DNA from 2 places in the Terrabacter sp. R4-6 genome. Region 1 is predicted to be linked to the other one. Evidence: predicted binding sites of a transcription regulator. Region 1 holds the regulator's gene; the other holds the start of a gene.
The links. Region 1 encodes LexA, which represses DNA repair genes until DNA is damaged. Its sites were predicted from a motif close to TCGAACANNTGTTCGA; they were not measured.
Positions count from the first base shown of each region.

Region 1 (7,100 bases):
GAGCAGGCCCCGCCCGAGCACCTGCATGAGCGCGGTCGTGATCCGGTCGGCGCCGGGCGAGCCGACGGCGAGCGCCCCACCGCTGGCGCTGCGGCCGGTCGTCGGCGCCATGTTGGACGCGAGACGCGTGCCCGGCGCGACGGCGTGGAGCCCGAGCCCGTTGAGCTCAGGCTCGCCGAGCGCGTTGTTGAGCAGGATGCCCGTGCCCGGGATCACCATGCCGGCGCCGTAGCCGGCGGACATCGTGATGCCACAGGCGTTTCCGTGCTCGTCGACGACCGAGACGTGGGCCGTCGAGGCGGATGTCGGCAGGCCCGGCAGGCCGTATCGCTCGACCGCCTCGAGGAGGGCGTGGCCGTCGGCCTCGAGGTCGTGGCTCCGGTCGTGGACCGAGAGGCGGTAGGCGAGCACCCGGCGCTGGATCTCGATGACCTCGCTCCACGTCCAGTGCTCGTGCCGCGCGAGCTCTCCCAGCATGACGGCGAGCATCGGGCCGCCCACGGAGGGCGGCGGGTTGAGGGCGATGCGCCACGACCCGACGGTCCGCATCGTGGGGCTGCGCACGACGGGCGCGTATGCCGTGAGGTCGGCCTGGGTGACGAGCCCGCCGTTCGCGGCCATGTCGTCGACGAGCACATGTCCGACGGCGCCCGTGGTGACGAGCGAGACGCCTTGCGCCGCCAGGAGGTCGAGGATGTCGGCGAGGTCGAGGTTGAGCGAGGTCTCGCCCGGCTCGAGGGGACCCCCGTCGGCCCCCGTCACCAGCGCGTGCGCCTCGGGGTCGTCGCCGAAGAGGCTCTCGCGGACGAGGCCGAGGTAGAGCGCTGCGGCCGCGCCGATCCGGTAGCCCTCGCGGCACGCCCGCGCCGAGGGTTCGACGAGGCGGCGCCACGGGACGACTCCGAAGCGGTCCCGTGCCGCCGAGAGCGCCTGCAGCGCGCCGGAGTTGGCGACGGAGCCGTGGCCCGCCCCGATCGCCACGCCGCCGCCGTAGTCGGTGCGCACCTCTCGCACGCCGTGCCCGAACGCCGACGCGTCGAGGCCGCGCCCGGGCATCTCGACGTTGCCGTCGATGACGACCGGTTCGGCGCCGGCGAGCCAGACGTTGACGAAGGCGCCGCCCATGAGGCTGACGACGCCCGGTTCGGTGCTCATGGCGGCCACCGATGCGGCGACGGCCACGTCGACGGCGTTCCCACCCTCGGCGGCCACCTCGAGACCGGCGTCGAGCGCGGAGGCGTTGGGAGCGGCGAGGGCGACCCTGGTCATGAGGCCACCGTATGCCGGGTCGTGGCCGGGCGCGTGGTGGTGCTGGTTGCCGGAGTGGTCGGCCCTCAGGCCTTGGCGCCGACGAGCTCGGCGGTGGAGACGAGCGGGTCGGCCCCGGCCGCCTCGCAGAGCGCGTCGAGCGCAGCGGCGACGGCGGGGACGCGCTGCAGGTCGGGCGTGGTCACGGCGAGGATCTGCCGGCGCGACGCGGGGGAGAGGGGAAGGGTCGCGACCTCGTCGTGCTTGGCCGCGTTGAGGATGAGGTCGGGCACGAGGGCCACGCCGAGCCCGGCCGTGACGAGCCCGAGCTGGGCGACGTAGTCCTCGGTCTCGAAGGCGACGTTGGGGCGGAAGCCGGCGGTGTCGGCGAGCGACAGGAGGTGGCCGCGACAGCGGGGGCAGCCGGCGATCCACTCCTCGTCCGAGAAGTCGGCGAGGGAGGCGGCCGCGTCGTCGGCGTGCGGGTGCGTGCCGGGGACGACGAGACGCACCTCGTCGTCCATGAGCCGGCGCGTCACGAGGAGCGAGAGGTCCTCCTCGAGCTCGCCGAGGTCGCCTCCCTCGTAGGCGAAGGCGACCGCGACGTCGCAGTCGCCGTTGCGCAGGGCCGCGAGCGACTCGGGCGGCTCGGCCTCGGTGAAGGTGACGGTGATGTCGGGGTGGCGGGCCTTGAGGATCGCGAGCGTGCGAGGCACGAGGGTCGCCGACGAGCTGGGGAAGGCCTGGAGGCGGACGCGTCCCGCGCGCAGGCCGGCGATCGCGGTGATCTCCTCCTCGGCCGCGTCGAGGGCGGCGAGGACGCCGACGGCGTGGCGCGCGAGCACCTGACCGGCCTCGGTGAGGCGGACCTGGCGGCCGTAGCGCTCGACGAGGACGGTCCCGGTGCGCTGCTCGAGGCGCCGGACCATCTGCGAGATGGCCGGTTGCGTGAAGCCCAGCGCGTTGGCGGCGCTCGTGAAGCTTCCCTCGTCGGCAATCGCCTTCATGACCCGCAGGCCGGCAGCATCGATCATGCCCTGATCATAACCGATGATTATGGAATCATGCGGGATCCGGTCGGCAGGCAATGGTCCCCGAGAGGCACGTAGGCTGACCGGGTGCAGCAGCCGGACCGCATACCCGCGCAGACGACGGCCGCGGCGGTCACCACGGCGACCACCCGGCTGTCCACGTCGCGCACTCTTCCCCTCCGGACGCACGACCTCGGCAGCTTCGACGACCTCGTCGACCTCGTCAGCGGCGGAGGGGTCGTCGTGCTCTCCGGCGCGGGGCTCTCGACCGACTCCGGCATCCCCGACTACCGCGGACCCGACGGGACACGTCGCGTCGAGCCGATGACGTACGGCGAGTTCGCCGGGTCGAGCGACGCCCGTCGACGCTACTGGGCCCGCAGCTACATCGGCTGGCAACGGTTCAACGCCGCCGCTCCCAACGAGGGCCACCGCGTCGTCACCGACCTCCAGCGCGCGGGCTACGTCGGGCCGATCATCACCCAGAACGTCGACGGCCTGCACCAGGCGTCGGGCGCCACCGACGTCATCGAGCTGCACGGGTCGCTCGAGCGCGCGGTCTGCCTCACGTGCGGTGAGTACACCTCCCGAATCGGCTTGCACGAGAGGATGACCGAGGCCAACCCCGGTTTCATGGACCGCTTCGCCGAGGCGGCGCACGCGGTGGGCTCGCAGTGGGGGGAGCAGGTGCGTCCCGACGGAGACATCGTGCTCGCCGACGCGCTCGTCGAGTCCTTCCACGCCCCGCGCTGCCTCGTCTGCGGCCACGACACCGTCAAGCCCGACGTCGTCTTCTTCGGCGAGTCGGTGCCCAAGGCGGTGGTGGAGCACTGCTTCTCGCTCGTCGAGGGTGCCGGCGCCGTCCTCGTCCTCGGGTCGTCGCTGTCGGTCATGAGCGGCTACCGCTTCGTCCGTCGCGCGCACCAGCGCGACGTGCCCGTCGCGATCGTCACCCGCTCGGCGACGCGCGGCGACGCCGAGGCCACCCTGCGCCTCCACGCGCCTCTCGGCACGACCCTGACGGAGCTGCGTGATGCTCTCGGGCACTGAGCTTCCTTGGTATGCCGCCCTCCCGGAGTCCGGGCCCGGGCCGTCCGTCCGCTGGACCTCGGCCGCGTTCGAGGGCGAGCTGCGCGACTGGGTCGGTGGGGTCCTGGGCGGTCTCGGCGCCGACCTCGTGTCGCTCGAGGCGGTGCACCAGCGTCCGTGGTCGACGGTGTGGCGCGCGGTCGCGTCGAACGGCGCCACCTACTGGGCCAAGCAGAACTGCGACCACCAGTCGTTCGAGGCGGCGCTGCTCGTCGTGCTCGACCGGCTCTCGCCCCGCCGGGTCGTCCCGGTCGTCGCGGTCGACCTCGAGCGGGCTCTGCACCTCGTCCCCGACCAGGGTCCCGTCCTCGCCGAGACGGTCGACGACGATGACGTCGATGCCTGGTGCCGAGTCGCCGCAGAGGCGATGCGCCTCCAACGTGACCTCGTCGGCCACGGGTCAGACCTCGTCGCTGCGGGCGTCACGAGCTTGTGCCCGGCCGAGGCGGCGGCGTACGTCGAGGCGCGGGTCGCGTCCCTGACGGGGCTGCCCACGGACGACCCGCGCCGCATGTCCGGCGACGTCGCGCACCGATTGCGCGCCCTGCTCCCCGCGGTCACGGCGTGGGCCGAGGACGTCCAGGCACTCGGCCTGCCCGAGAGCCTCGTGCACAACGACCTCCACGCCAGCAACGTCTTCGCGACGGCGGACGGGATGCGCTTCTTCGACTTCGGCGACGCCCTGCTCGCGCACCCGCTCTCGGCGCTCTTCGTCCCGCTCAACGTGCTGCTCCACCGCTTCGAGACCACCCCCGACGATCCCCGGCTGCGGCGGGTGGGGGACGCCGCGCTCGAGGTCTGGGGCGACGTCGTCCCGGCCGGTGAGCTGCGGGCGGCGCTGCCGTCCGCGCTGCGGCTCGGTCGGCTCGGCCGGGCCGAGTCGTGGCTACGGGTCACCGCGACGCTGACGCCGGCCGAGGCCGTCGAGCACGGCGATGCAGGCACCTGGTGGCTCGGTGCCCTGGGCGACGAACCGCCTTTGTCCTGAGGGCTACTCGGCCACCGACCGGGCCGACCGCGCTTCGGCGCCGTCGGCCTCGCGCAAGTCCCAGAGCTCCTTGGTCTGCACGCCCCAGTACGCCGCGAAGAGCACGATGATGATGACCTCGGCGATGAGGACGAGGTGGTCGAAGCCGCTCACCGTCAGGGCCGTCAGCACCGTCACCCCGAGGGCGACGGCCAGGGCGACCGCGATGGCGATGTAGATGCGCTTGTAGGCGGTCCCGCTCGCCCCCGCGGCCCCGGCTGCGCCCCGGTGCCGCTCCTCGGCCCTCAGCGCGCTGAGGACCATCACGGCGATGACCCCGGCCACCATGGTGCCCGCGGCGACGCCGTGGCTCAGCGCGATGAAGCGGTCGCGCAGCACGAGGAAGAGGGTCAGCTCACCGAGCAGGACCGCACCGCACACGACGGAGACGACCACCGAGCGCACCGTGGGCCGCTCGGACGGGTCGCGCGTCATCGCGCCCCGCTTGAGCCAGGCGGCCACCAGGGCCGCGAGCACGGCGACGATGACGAGCGACCAGATGTTGTTGCGCACGGCCGCGGCGATCTCGGCCGGGGTCTGGGTGTACGCGTTCGGCCCGCACCGTCCGTCCGGCACCGTCGGCACCATGGCGACAACGAAGGCCATGAAGCCCGAGAAGTTGAGCAGCACGTCCTCCTCGGGCGAGTGGCCCTTGTAGGCGATGAGGCTGGCCCCGAGCGCGCAGAGCGAGCCGACGAAGACGGTCCGCGCCGGCGTGTAGTAGTACGCGCTGATCGAGCCGAGCCAGCACGAGTGGTCGGTCTCCCACCACCACTGGTAGCCGACCGAGAGCAGCAGCATGAGCAGCAGCGCGATCATCGCGCCGCGCAGGTAGCGGTAGGTGAGGACGACGTCGCGGGTGCGGCCAGGTGCCATGGCGGTCTCCTTCGCAGGGCTCACGGGTCAGAGTCTGTCGCCGCCTCACCCGATACGCCTCCCGGGACGCGACGATGCCGTCGGCGCGGAGGGCGCCGACGGCATCGTCGTCGGTGGGGGAGCGGGCGCTGTCAGAGCCGGCGCAGGACCGCCGTCACCTTGCCGAGGATCGTCGCGTGGTCGCCGTCGATGGGCGAGAAGTCGGGGTTGTGCGGCATGAGCCACACGTGCCCGTCGGTGCGCTTGAACGTCTTGACCGTGGCCTCGTTGTCGAGCATCGCGGCCACGACGTCGCCGTTCTCGGCGTGCTGCTGCTGGCGCACGACGACCCAGTCACCGTCGCAGATCGCGGCCTCGACCATCGAGTCGCCGTTGACCTTGAGGAGGAAGAGGTCGCCCTCGCCGACGAGCTGCTTGGGCAGCGGGAAGACGTCCTCGACGACCTCCTCGGCCGTGATCGGCACACCGGCCGCGATCTGGCCGAGCACCGGCACGTACGACGCCTCGGGGCGGGCATCGCCCGAGTCGGTCTCCGTGTCGTAGTGGTCGCCGCGCGGACGCGGCGCGGTGGCGTCGCCCCCGCGGTAGCCGAGCTCCTCGGCCTTCGCGTCGGGCGAGACGACCTCGAGGGCCCGCGGCCGGTTCGGGTCGCGGCGCAGGTAGCCCTTGGCGACGAGGGCGTTGAGCTGGTGCGAGACGCTCGAGGGGCTGGCGAGGCCGACGGCGTCGCCGATCTCGCGCATGCTCGGCGGGTAGCCGCGCCGGTCGACGGAGTTGCGGATGACCTCGAGCACCCGCCGCTGGCGGACGGTGAGACCGTCGCCGGTCTCGCGATCGGGAAGCTCGGTCACGCCCATGGTGTCCCCTTCGTCGGCTCGTCAGACCGCGTCGTGACGCTGGGTGTGGGGCCAGTGTCAGTGGTGGCTGGTGAGGTCTGTGGTGTGAGGAAAGACTACGCAGTTCGAACACAGTTGCCAAACACCTGTTCGATGCGTGTCTCGACTTCGTCGAACATCCGTGCTACAACTCGTACAGACGTTCTATCGAACATGTGTTCGCCAGTTCAGGAGCAAGGGGAGGTCACCATGAGCGCCATCGTCCTCGAGGCCGTTCGTCAGCCGCACACCGAGGAGCCCGCGCGGTCGCAGTCGACCGGCCGGCCTCGCCTCGTCCTCGTCCCCACCGGGCCCGAGGCCGCGCGTGCGGCCCGTGCCGCGAGGCCGCCGATGCGCCTGACGCGTTTCGGCCGCCTCGTCGTCACGCTCCTCGTCGCGGGCGTCGTCTCCGTCCTCGGTGTCGGCCTGGCGGGCCAGCTCGCGTCGGCCACGGGCGAGCCACGCACGATCACGGTCCAGTCCGGCCAGACCCTGTCGGGCATCGCCGCCCGCGAGCTTCCCGAGCTGACCACGGCCGAGGGCGTCGTCGAGCTCCAGATCGCCAACGCCCTCAGCACCACAGCGATCCACAGCGGCCAGCAGCTCGTCGTCCCGGGTCGCTGACCCGTCCAGCCCGTCCAGGGCCCGTCCCGTGTCGTATGCCGTGTGCTCGGCTGCGCCGGTCCCGGCCCTCCTGATCCGCCGCGTTGGCTCCACCTTCAGCGGCTGGCGGTAGCGGCGCTTCGACCCCGCCGTTCCTGCCCCGGACGCCGCACCCCTGACCGGGGGTGCGGCGTCCTGCTGTCCCCACCCCTGGCCGTGGCGCCGTCCTTGTGGCGCAAGGTCGCCCGCGCGACCGGGCTCGACCGCGGTCCCGTGGATGACGGGCTCCCGCCGTCCCGGGCCCGGCCTAGCGTTGCTGCCTCGGGAAGGGAGCAGGGGATGCGCTACGAC
Region 1 covers NZ_CP197224.1:4,110,639-4,117,738, forward strand. The annotation lists gene ACSSS0_RS19085 (gamma-glutamyltransferase) at 1-1,269, opposite strand, end outside; gene ACSSS0_RS19090 (LysR family transcriptional regulator) at 1,335-2,282, opposite strand; gene ACSSS0_RS19095 (Sir2 family NAD-dependent protein deacetylase) at 2,367-3,329, shown strand; gene ACSSS0_RS19100 (phosphotransferase) at 3,313-4,356, shown strand; gene ACSSS0_RS19105 (hypothetical protein) at 4,360-5,295, opposite strand; gene lexA (transcriptional repressor LexA) at 5,403-6,128, opposite strand; gene ACSSS0_RS19115 (LysM peptidoglycan-binding domain-containing protein) at 6,357-6,770, shown strand; gene ACSSS0_RS19120 (hypothetical protein) at 7,089-7,100, shown strand, end outside.

Region 2 (7,100 bases), 710 kb from region 1:
CCCGGCGCTCGACGTCGAGGTCTGGGACGGCACCGAGTCGCTCCACCTCGTGTGGCTCGGTCGTCGGCGCATCGCCGGCATCGTGCCCGGGGTCAAGATCCAGGCCACGGGCCGCATCACCACCCGCCGGAAGGTCAAGACGATGTTCAACCCGGCCTACGAGCTCATCGGCCGGGCGGGGCAGGCGCATGGCTGACGCCGAGGGCACGGCCGTGGGACCGGGCGGAGAGCGCACCGGGGAGGGCGACGGGGTCGTCCGCTCCGAGGCCGACCTGCGCCGCTACGACACCGTCGAGGAGCTGCTCCGCGACAAGCTGTCCGAGGCGCTGGGCGGCTGGCGCGGCGCCGTCGAGTCGGCTGTGCCGACCCTCGCCTTCGCCCTCGTGTGGGCGCGCACCGAGAACCTCCGCACGTCCCTCGTGGTCGCCGGCGTCCTCGTGGGCGTCCTCCTGCTCGTGCGCCTCGCCCAGCGCCAGGACCCTCGCTTCATCGCGTATGCCGCTGCGGGCGTGGGGATCTCGGCCTTCTTCGCGCTGCGGTCGGGTCGGGCGGAGGACGCGTTCCTGCCGGGCATGCTGCAGAACGCCGGGCTGCTCGTGCTGCTGCTCGTGACGAACCTGACGCGGTGGCCGCTCTTCGGCTTCGTCGTCGGGGTCGCCGAGCCCGAGGCGTTCGCCGAGAACCCCACGTGGTGGCGGCGGCACCCCGGCATCGTCACGGTCGCGGCGCGGCTCGCGTGGGTCCTCATCGCCCTCAACGTCGTCCGGCTCTCGATCATGGTGCCGCTCTACCTTGCCGAGCAGGTCGCCGCTCTGGGCGTGGCCAAGGTGGTGCTCGGCTGGCCGGCGTACCTGCTCGCCATCACGGCGATGGGCGCCATCCTGCTCCGCGGGCGCACGCCGATCGACCCCTCGCGGGTCCCCTGACGCCCGGCCCGGCGACGTCGAGGTCAGTCCTCGAGGTGGGTGTGGTGCCGCTCGCCCGGTGCGACGAGATCCTGGAGGCGGTCCTCCTGCTCCGTCGTCGTGATGAAGAGCAGCTCGTCGCCGGCCTCGATCGCGTCGTCGGGGGTGGGAGCGAGCGGACGCTCCTCGCGGATGATCGCGACGAGCACCGTGTCGGTCGGCCAGTCGACGTCGCCCACGCGGCGCCCGGCGAACGGGCTGCCCTCCGGGAGGGTGATCTCGACCATCGAGGCCCGGCCCTGCTGGAACTCGAAGATGCGCACGAGGTCGCCGATGCTCACGGCCTCCTCGATGAGCGCCGTCATGAGCCGTGGCGTCGACACCGCGACGTCGACGCCCCACGACTCGTCGAACATCCACTCGTTCTTCGGGTTGTTGACGCGGGCGACGGTGCGCGGGACCCCGAACTCGGTCTTGGCGAGGAGTGAGAGCACGAGGTTGGCCTTGTCGTCACCGGTGGCGGCGACGCACACGTCCGACTCCTCGAGCCGGGCCTCCTCGAGGGCGGCGAGCTCGCACGCGTCGGCGAGCAGCCACGACGCCTCGGGCACCCGTGAGGCCTGCACGTCGTCGGCGTCCTTGTCGATGAGCAGGACCTGGTGCCCGTTGCCGAGCAGCTCACGGGCGATGGAGCGGCCGACGCTTCCGGCTCCGGCGATGACGACGCGCATGGGGGTTTCTTCTCCTGTGCCGGGTCAGTGGGCGGCCGGGGCCTGGTCGCAGAGCCGCTCGACGCGAGCGAGGTCGTCGCGCGGGACGGTGAGGTGCACGAGGTCGCCCTGCTGGACGACCATGTCGGGCCGGGGGAGCGTGCCCTCGCCGAGCCGGGTGACGTAGGCGACGCGGGCGCCGGTCTGCTCCTCGAGATCGGTGAGGTGCCGGCCGACCCAGCCCTCGGCGAGGGGGACCTCGGCGATGACGATCTTGCCGCTCGGGTCGGTCAGCTCGGGCACGGCGCCCTGCGGCAGCAGCCGCTGGATCATCTGGTCGGCCGTCCAGCGCACCGTCGCGACGGTCGGGATGCCGAGGCGCTGGTAGACCATGGCGCGCTGCGGGTCGTAGATGCGGGCGGCGACGTGCTCGACCCCGAACGTCTCGCGCGCCACGCGGGCCGCGAGGATGTTGGAGTTGTCGCCGCTGCTGACGGCCGCGAAGGCGTAGGCGTCACGGATGCCGGCGGCGATGAGGGTGTCGCGGTCGAACCCGATGCCCGTGACGGTCTGGCCCTCGAAGGAGGTGCCCAGCCGGCGGAACGCGGAGGCGTCCGCGTCGATGATGGCGACGTCGTGGCCGTTGCGGCCCAGGGTGCGGGCGAGGGTCGACCCGACGCGGCCGCATCCCATGATGACGAAGTGCACGGACGCGACGCTACACCGTGGGGACGTCGCCCACCCCGCAGGCCGCGCAGGCCGGACGCCGAGCGAAACGGGCAGGACGGCATACGTTCTCGGGACGGTGTCCGCGCCGTCCGGAGTGGGTCAGTGCGAGGGGACGATCCGTCATACAGTTGCGTCGTGCCCGGTACCGGTTCGCTGTTCAAGCGCCTCCTCCTCGGTCGCGCGATGCGCAGCGACAAGCTCGGGGAGACCCTGCTGCCCAAGCGCCTCGCGCTGCCGATCTTCGCGAGCGACGCCCTGTCGTCCGTGGCCTACGCGCCCGACGAGATCCTGCTCATGCTCGGGCTCGCCGGCGGCACGTTCGTCGCGACGCACAGCTGGCAGGTCACCATCGCGGTCGTCCTCGTCATGGTCGTCGTGGTGGCGTCGTACCGCCAGAACGTCCACGCCTACCCCTCGGGCGGCGGCGACTACGAGGTCGCGACCGTCAACCTCGGTCCGCGGGCCGGCCTCACCGTCGCGAGCGCCCTGCTCGTCGACTACGTCCTGACCGTCGCGGTGTCGATCTCGTCCGGCGTGCAGAACGCTGCCACGGTGCTCGGTTTCGTCCGCGGCCACGAGGTCATCGTCGCGGTGGCCCTCATCGTCTTCCTCACCGCCATGAACCTGCGCGGCGTCCGGGAGTCGGGCAAGGCGTTCGCCGTGCCCGTCTACGCCTTCATGCTCGCCATCATCGGGATGGGCGTCTACGGCTTCATCCAGCACTTCACGGGCAACCTGACGCCGGCCGAGAGCGCAGGCCTGACGCTCAAGCCCGAGGAGGGCCAGGGCCTCACCGGACTCGCTGCCGCCTTCCTGCTCCTGCGGGCGTTCTCGTCCGGCTGCGCGGCCCTGACCGGCGTCGAGGCCATCAGCAACGGCGTCCCGGCCTTCAAGAAGCCCAAGAGCACGAACGCCGCGACGACCCTGCTCCTGATGGGCACCCTGTCGGTCGTCATGCTCGGCTCGATCATCGCCCTGAGCCAGTGGACCGGCGTCAAGATCGCCGACGACCCGGGCGCCCAGCTGCTGCGCGACGGACAGCCGGTCGGTGACTCGTACATCCAGCACACGGCCATCGGCCAGCTCGCCGAGTCGGTGTTCGCGGACTTCCCGATCGGCGTCGTCTTCGTCTCGATCGTCACCGGCCTGATCCTCGTCCTCGCCGCCAACACGGCGTTCAACGGCTTCCCGGTGCTCGGCTCGATCCTCGCCCGCGACGGCTACCTGCCCCGGCAGATGCACACCCGCGGTGACCGGCTCGCCTTCAGCAACGGCATCCTCATCCTCGCCGGGGCGGCCATCGTCCTCGTCATCGTGTTCAAGGCCGAGGTCACCGCGCTGATCCAGCTCTACATCGTCGGGGTGTTCGTCTCCTTCACCACCTCGCAGATCGGCATGGTGCGGCACTGGACGCGCCACCTGCGCCTCGAGCGCAACGCCAAGGAACGGTCGCGCATGCAGCGGTCGCGCATCATCAACGCGGTGGGTGCGGCGATGTCGGCGACGGTGCTCATCGTCGTCCTCCTGACGAAGTTCCAGGCCGGGGCGAAGTACGCCATCCTCGCGATGGTCGTCCTCTTCGCCCTCATGCTCGGGATCAAGAAGCACTACAACCGCGTGCGTGACGAGCTCGCCATCGACTGGGACGTCGAGCGGCCCATGCTGCCGAGCCACGTGCACGCCATCGTCTGCATCTCCAAGGTGCACAAGCCGACGATGCGGGCGCTGGCGTACGCCCGGGCGAGCCGGCCGTCCTACCTCGAGGCCGTGACGGTCGACGTCGATCCCGACGAGACGCAGGCACTGCTCGACGAGTGGGACAAGCGCGAGATCCCGGTACCGCTCAAGGTGCTGTCCTCGCCGTACCGCCAGATCACGAAGCCGATCCTCGACTACGTCCGGTCGATCCGCAGCGGCAACCCGCGCGACATCGTCACGGTCTACCTCCCCGAGTACGTCCTCGGGAAGTGGTGGGAGCAGGTGCTGCACAACCAGAGCGCGCTGCGTCTCAAGGCCCGGCTGCTCTTCACCCCCGGTGTCATGGTCGTCAGCGTCCCGTGGCAGCTCCAGTCGTCCGAGGGCGCCGAGCGCGACTGGATCGACGAGCCGCCGATCAGCGGGTCCGTGCGCGGTGGAGCGCTGTGAGCGGCCGCCAGAACCGCGAGCGCGCCGCAGGGGGTGAGTCGCTCGTGGGACGGGAGTGGACCGTCGAAGTCGGGCCCGTCGCCCACGGTGGTCACTGCGTGGCCCGGCACGAGGGACAGGTCATCTTCGTCCGCCACACGCTGCCCGGCGAGCGCGTCGTCGCACGCGTCACCGAGGGGCGCGTCGGTGACAGCTTCGTGCGTGCCGACGCCGTGGAGGTGCTCGAGGCCGCGCCCGGTCGCGTGCCCGCGCCGTGCCCGTATGCCGCCCCCGGGCTCTGCGGTGGATGCGACTTCCAGCACGCCTCCCTGGACACGCAGCGTGCGCTCAAGGGCGCCGTCGTGCGTGAGCAGTTCGCGCGGGTGGCAGGACTCGACGTCGACGTCGTCGTCCAGCCGGTGCCGGGCGACGAGGGAGGGCTGCGCTGGCGCACCCGGGTCGAGTTCGCCGTGGACGGTGCCGGGCGCGCGGGTCTGCGCGGTCACCGGTCGAGCCACATCGTGCCCGTCGAGGACTGCCTCATCGCCACCCGAGGGGTCATCGACTCCGGCGTGCTCGACACCGAGTGGCCCGACCTCGAGTCGGTCGACGTCATCGACGCCGTGCACCCCGACGAGCCGGTGCTCGTCCCGCTGCCCGCGCCGGAGGGTGGCGGCAGCGGCGGTGGGCTCGTCGGCGAGCTGGCCCGCGACGGCGACTGGGAGGGCGAGTACGTCGTCTCCGCGAGGGGCTTCTGGCAGGTGCACCCGGGCGCGGCCACGACGTTCCTGTCCCGTGTGTCGACGCTGCTCGGCGCCGAGCCGGGGGACCGCGTCCTCGACCTCTACGCCGGGTCGGGCCTCTTCACGATGCGCCTCGGCGAGCTCGTCGCGCCCGACGGTGTCGTCCTCGGTGTCGAGGGGAACCGTCGCGCGGTCGAGAACGGCGAGTCCAACACCGAGCACCTCGAGAACGTCGAGTGGCGGGCCACCCGCGTCGACCGTGAGCTGCGGTCGCTCGTGGACCAGGACGTGACTGCCGACCTCGTGGTGCTCGACCCGCCCCGCACGGGGGCCGGCAAGGACGTCATGGGGCTGCTCGCTCGGATGGGGCCGCGCCGCGTCGTCTACGTCGCGTGCGACCCCGCGGCCCTGGCCCGAGACGTCAAGGCCGCCGGGACGCACGGCTACGACCTCGTCGCCCTCGAGGCCTGGGACGCCTTCCCGATGACGCACCACGTCGAGTGCATCGCTGTGCTGGAGCCCCGTGACGGGTCCGCCAGCGCCTGAGCACACGTGGCCGAGAGCCCACTCGGCGCGCGGGGCATGGCGTGGGTGCGGGCGCATGGCCGGGGGCGGCGCGCTGTCGGTGGCTCGTACTAGTGTTCGATCATGGAGTCGAGGAGTGCCGTGGGGAGCAGCGAGGTCGCTGCCGGGGGCGTGCTCGCCTTCGTCACCCAGGTCCCCCCTGACGTCTTCGACGCGCTGCCGCCGGTCGCGCAGGCAGCCGTGGTGTGTCGCGTGGTGCCGGAGCGGTTGCGCAGTCTCGACACGGCCGGCGCCGAGGCGGTCCTCGCCGTCACACAGCGCGCGATGAACGTCCTCGGCGCCGTCCAGGATCTCGCGCTGGCCGCCTGCGTCCGCCGTCAGGAGCTCGACCTCGCCGACCTCGACGGGGACTGGTCCGACGGTTCCGAGTACCGCCCGTCGTCGGTGAAGATCGTGGCCTCGAGCGTCGCGCCCATCCTGCGCTCGACCCCACGTGGCGCCGAGTCGCGGGTCGCCGACGCGCTCTGCCTCGTCGAGGACCTCCCGCGCACCCTCGCCGCCGCGCTGGACGGGCACCTCAGCCAGCGGCAGACCGCCGTCGTGGTGGACCAGGCGGGCCTCGTCGCGGTCGATGCCCGTCCGATCTTCGAGGCCGTCGTCATGGAGGGAGGCGGGGCGGAGTCGCTGACACCGGCTCGGCTCCGTCGGCAGTGCGAGCGTGCCGCCATGGCGACCGATCCGTCCTCGGTTCAGTGCCGATCGGAGCACGCCCTCCGTGACCGCTTCGTGCGGGTGGAGCCGGGTCTCGATCCCGGCACGACATGGTGGAAGGCCTCGCTGCCGGCGCGGGACTCGATGCAGGCGTGGGGTGCCGTCGACGAGCTGGCGCACGAGTACGTGCGCGCCGACCCTGCCCGGTCGATCGACCAGGCTCGCGCTGACGCCTTCCTCGATCTCCTCCTCGGCAGCGCCCAGGTGTCCACCACCGTCGAGCTGGTCGTGCCCACCTTCGTCGGTCCCGCGTCGGACGACCGGCGTGGCGTCGCGCTCCGTGGCCCGGACGAGGCGGCGGCAGTGCCCTCCGCCATCCCGGGGGCCGACGTGCGACCCAGCGCCCCGTCCCGCCGACCACGTCCGGGAGATGGGCCGAGCCGGTCGTCATCCGTCGATGTCGGGGCGTTCGACCTGGCACACATCACCGGTCCGCGCCTCGCACCGGAGCATGCGATCGGGTCAGAGCTCTTCGGGCTCGGGTGTGCGCCGCGTGCCGGATGCGACGCCGACCCGGCAGCCGCCGGGGCGTGGCTCGCGCACCAGGCAGCAGTGCCCGTCAAGGTGACAGGAGCGGTCGAGGACGCGGCGAG
Region 2 covers NZ_CP197224.1:186,128-193,227, reverse strand. The annotation lists gene ACSSS0_RS00905 (OB-fold nucleic acid binding domain-containing protein) at 1-196, shown strand, start outside; gene ACSSS0_RS00900 (DUF3159 domain-containing protein) at 189-926, shown strand; gene ACSSS0_RS00895 (potassium channel family protein) at 950-1,636, opposite strand; gene ACSSS0_RS00890 (potassium channel family protein) at 1,661-2,323, opposite strand; gene ACSSS0_RS00885 (APC family permease) at 2,528-4,489, shown strand; gene ACSSS0_RS00880 (class I SAM-dependent RNA methyltransferase) at 4,486-5,757, shown strand; gene ACSSS0_RS00875 (HNH endonuclease signature motif containing protein) at 5,860-7,100, shown strand, end outside.
Region 2: ACSSS0_RS00875 (HNH endonuclease signature motif containing protein) is a predicted target of LexA. The motif match lies at 5,842-5,857, and genes of this name have one in related genera.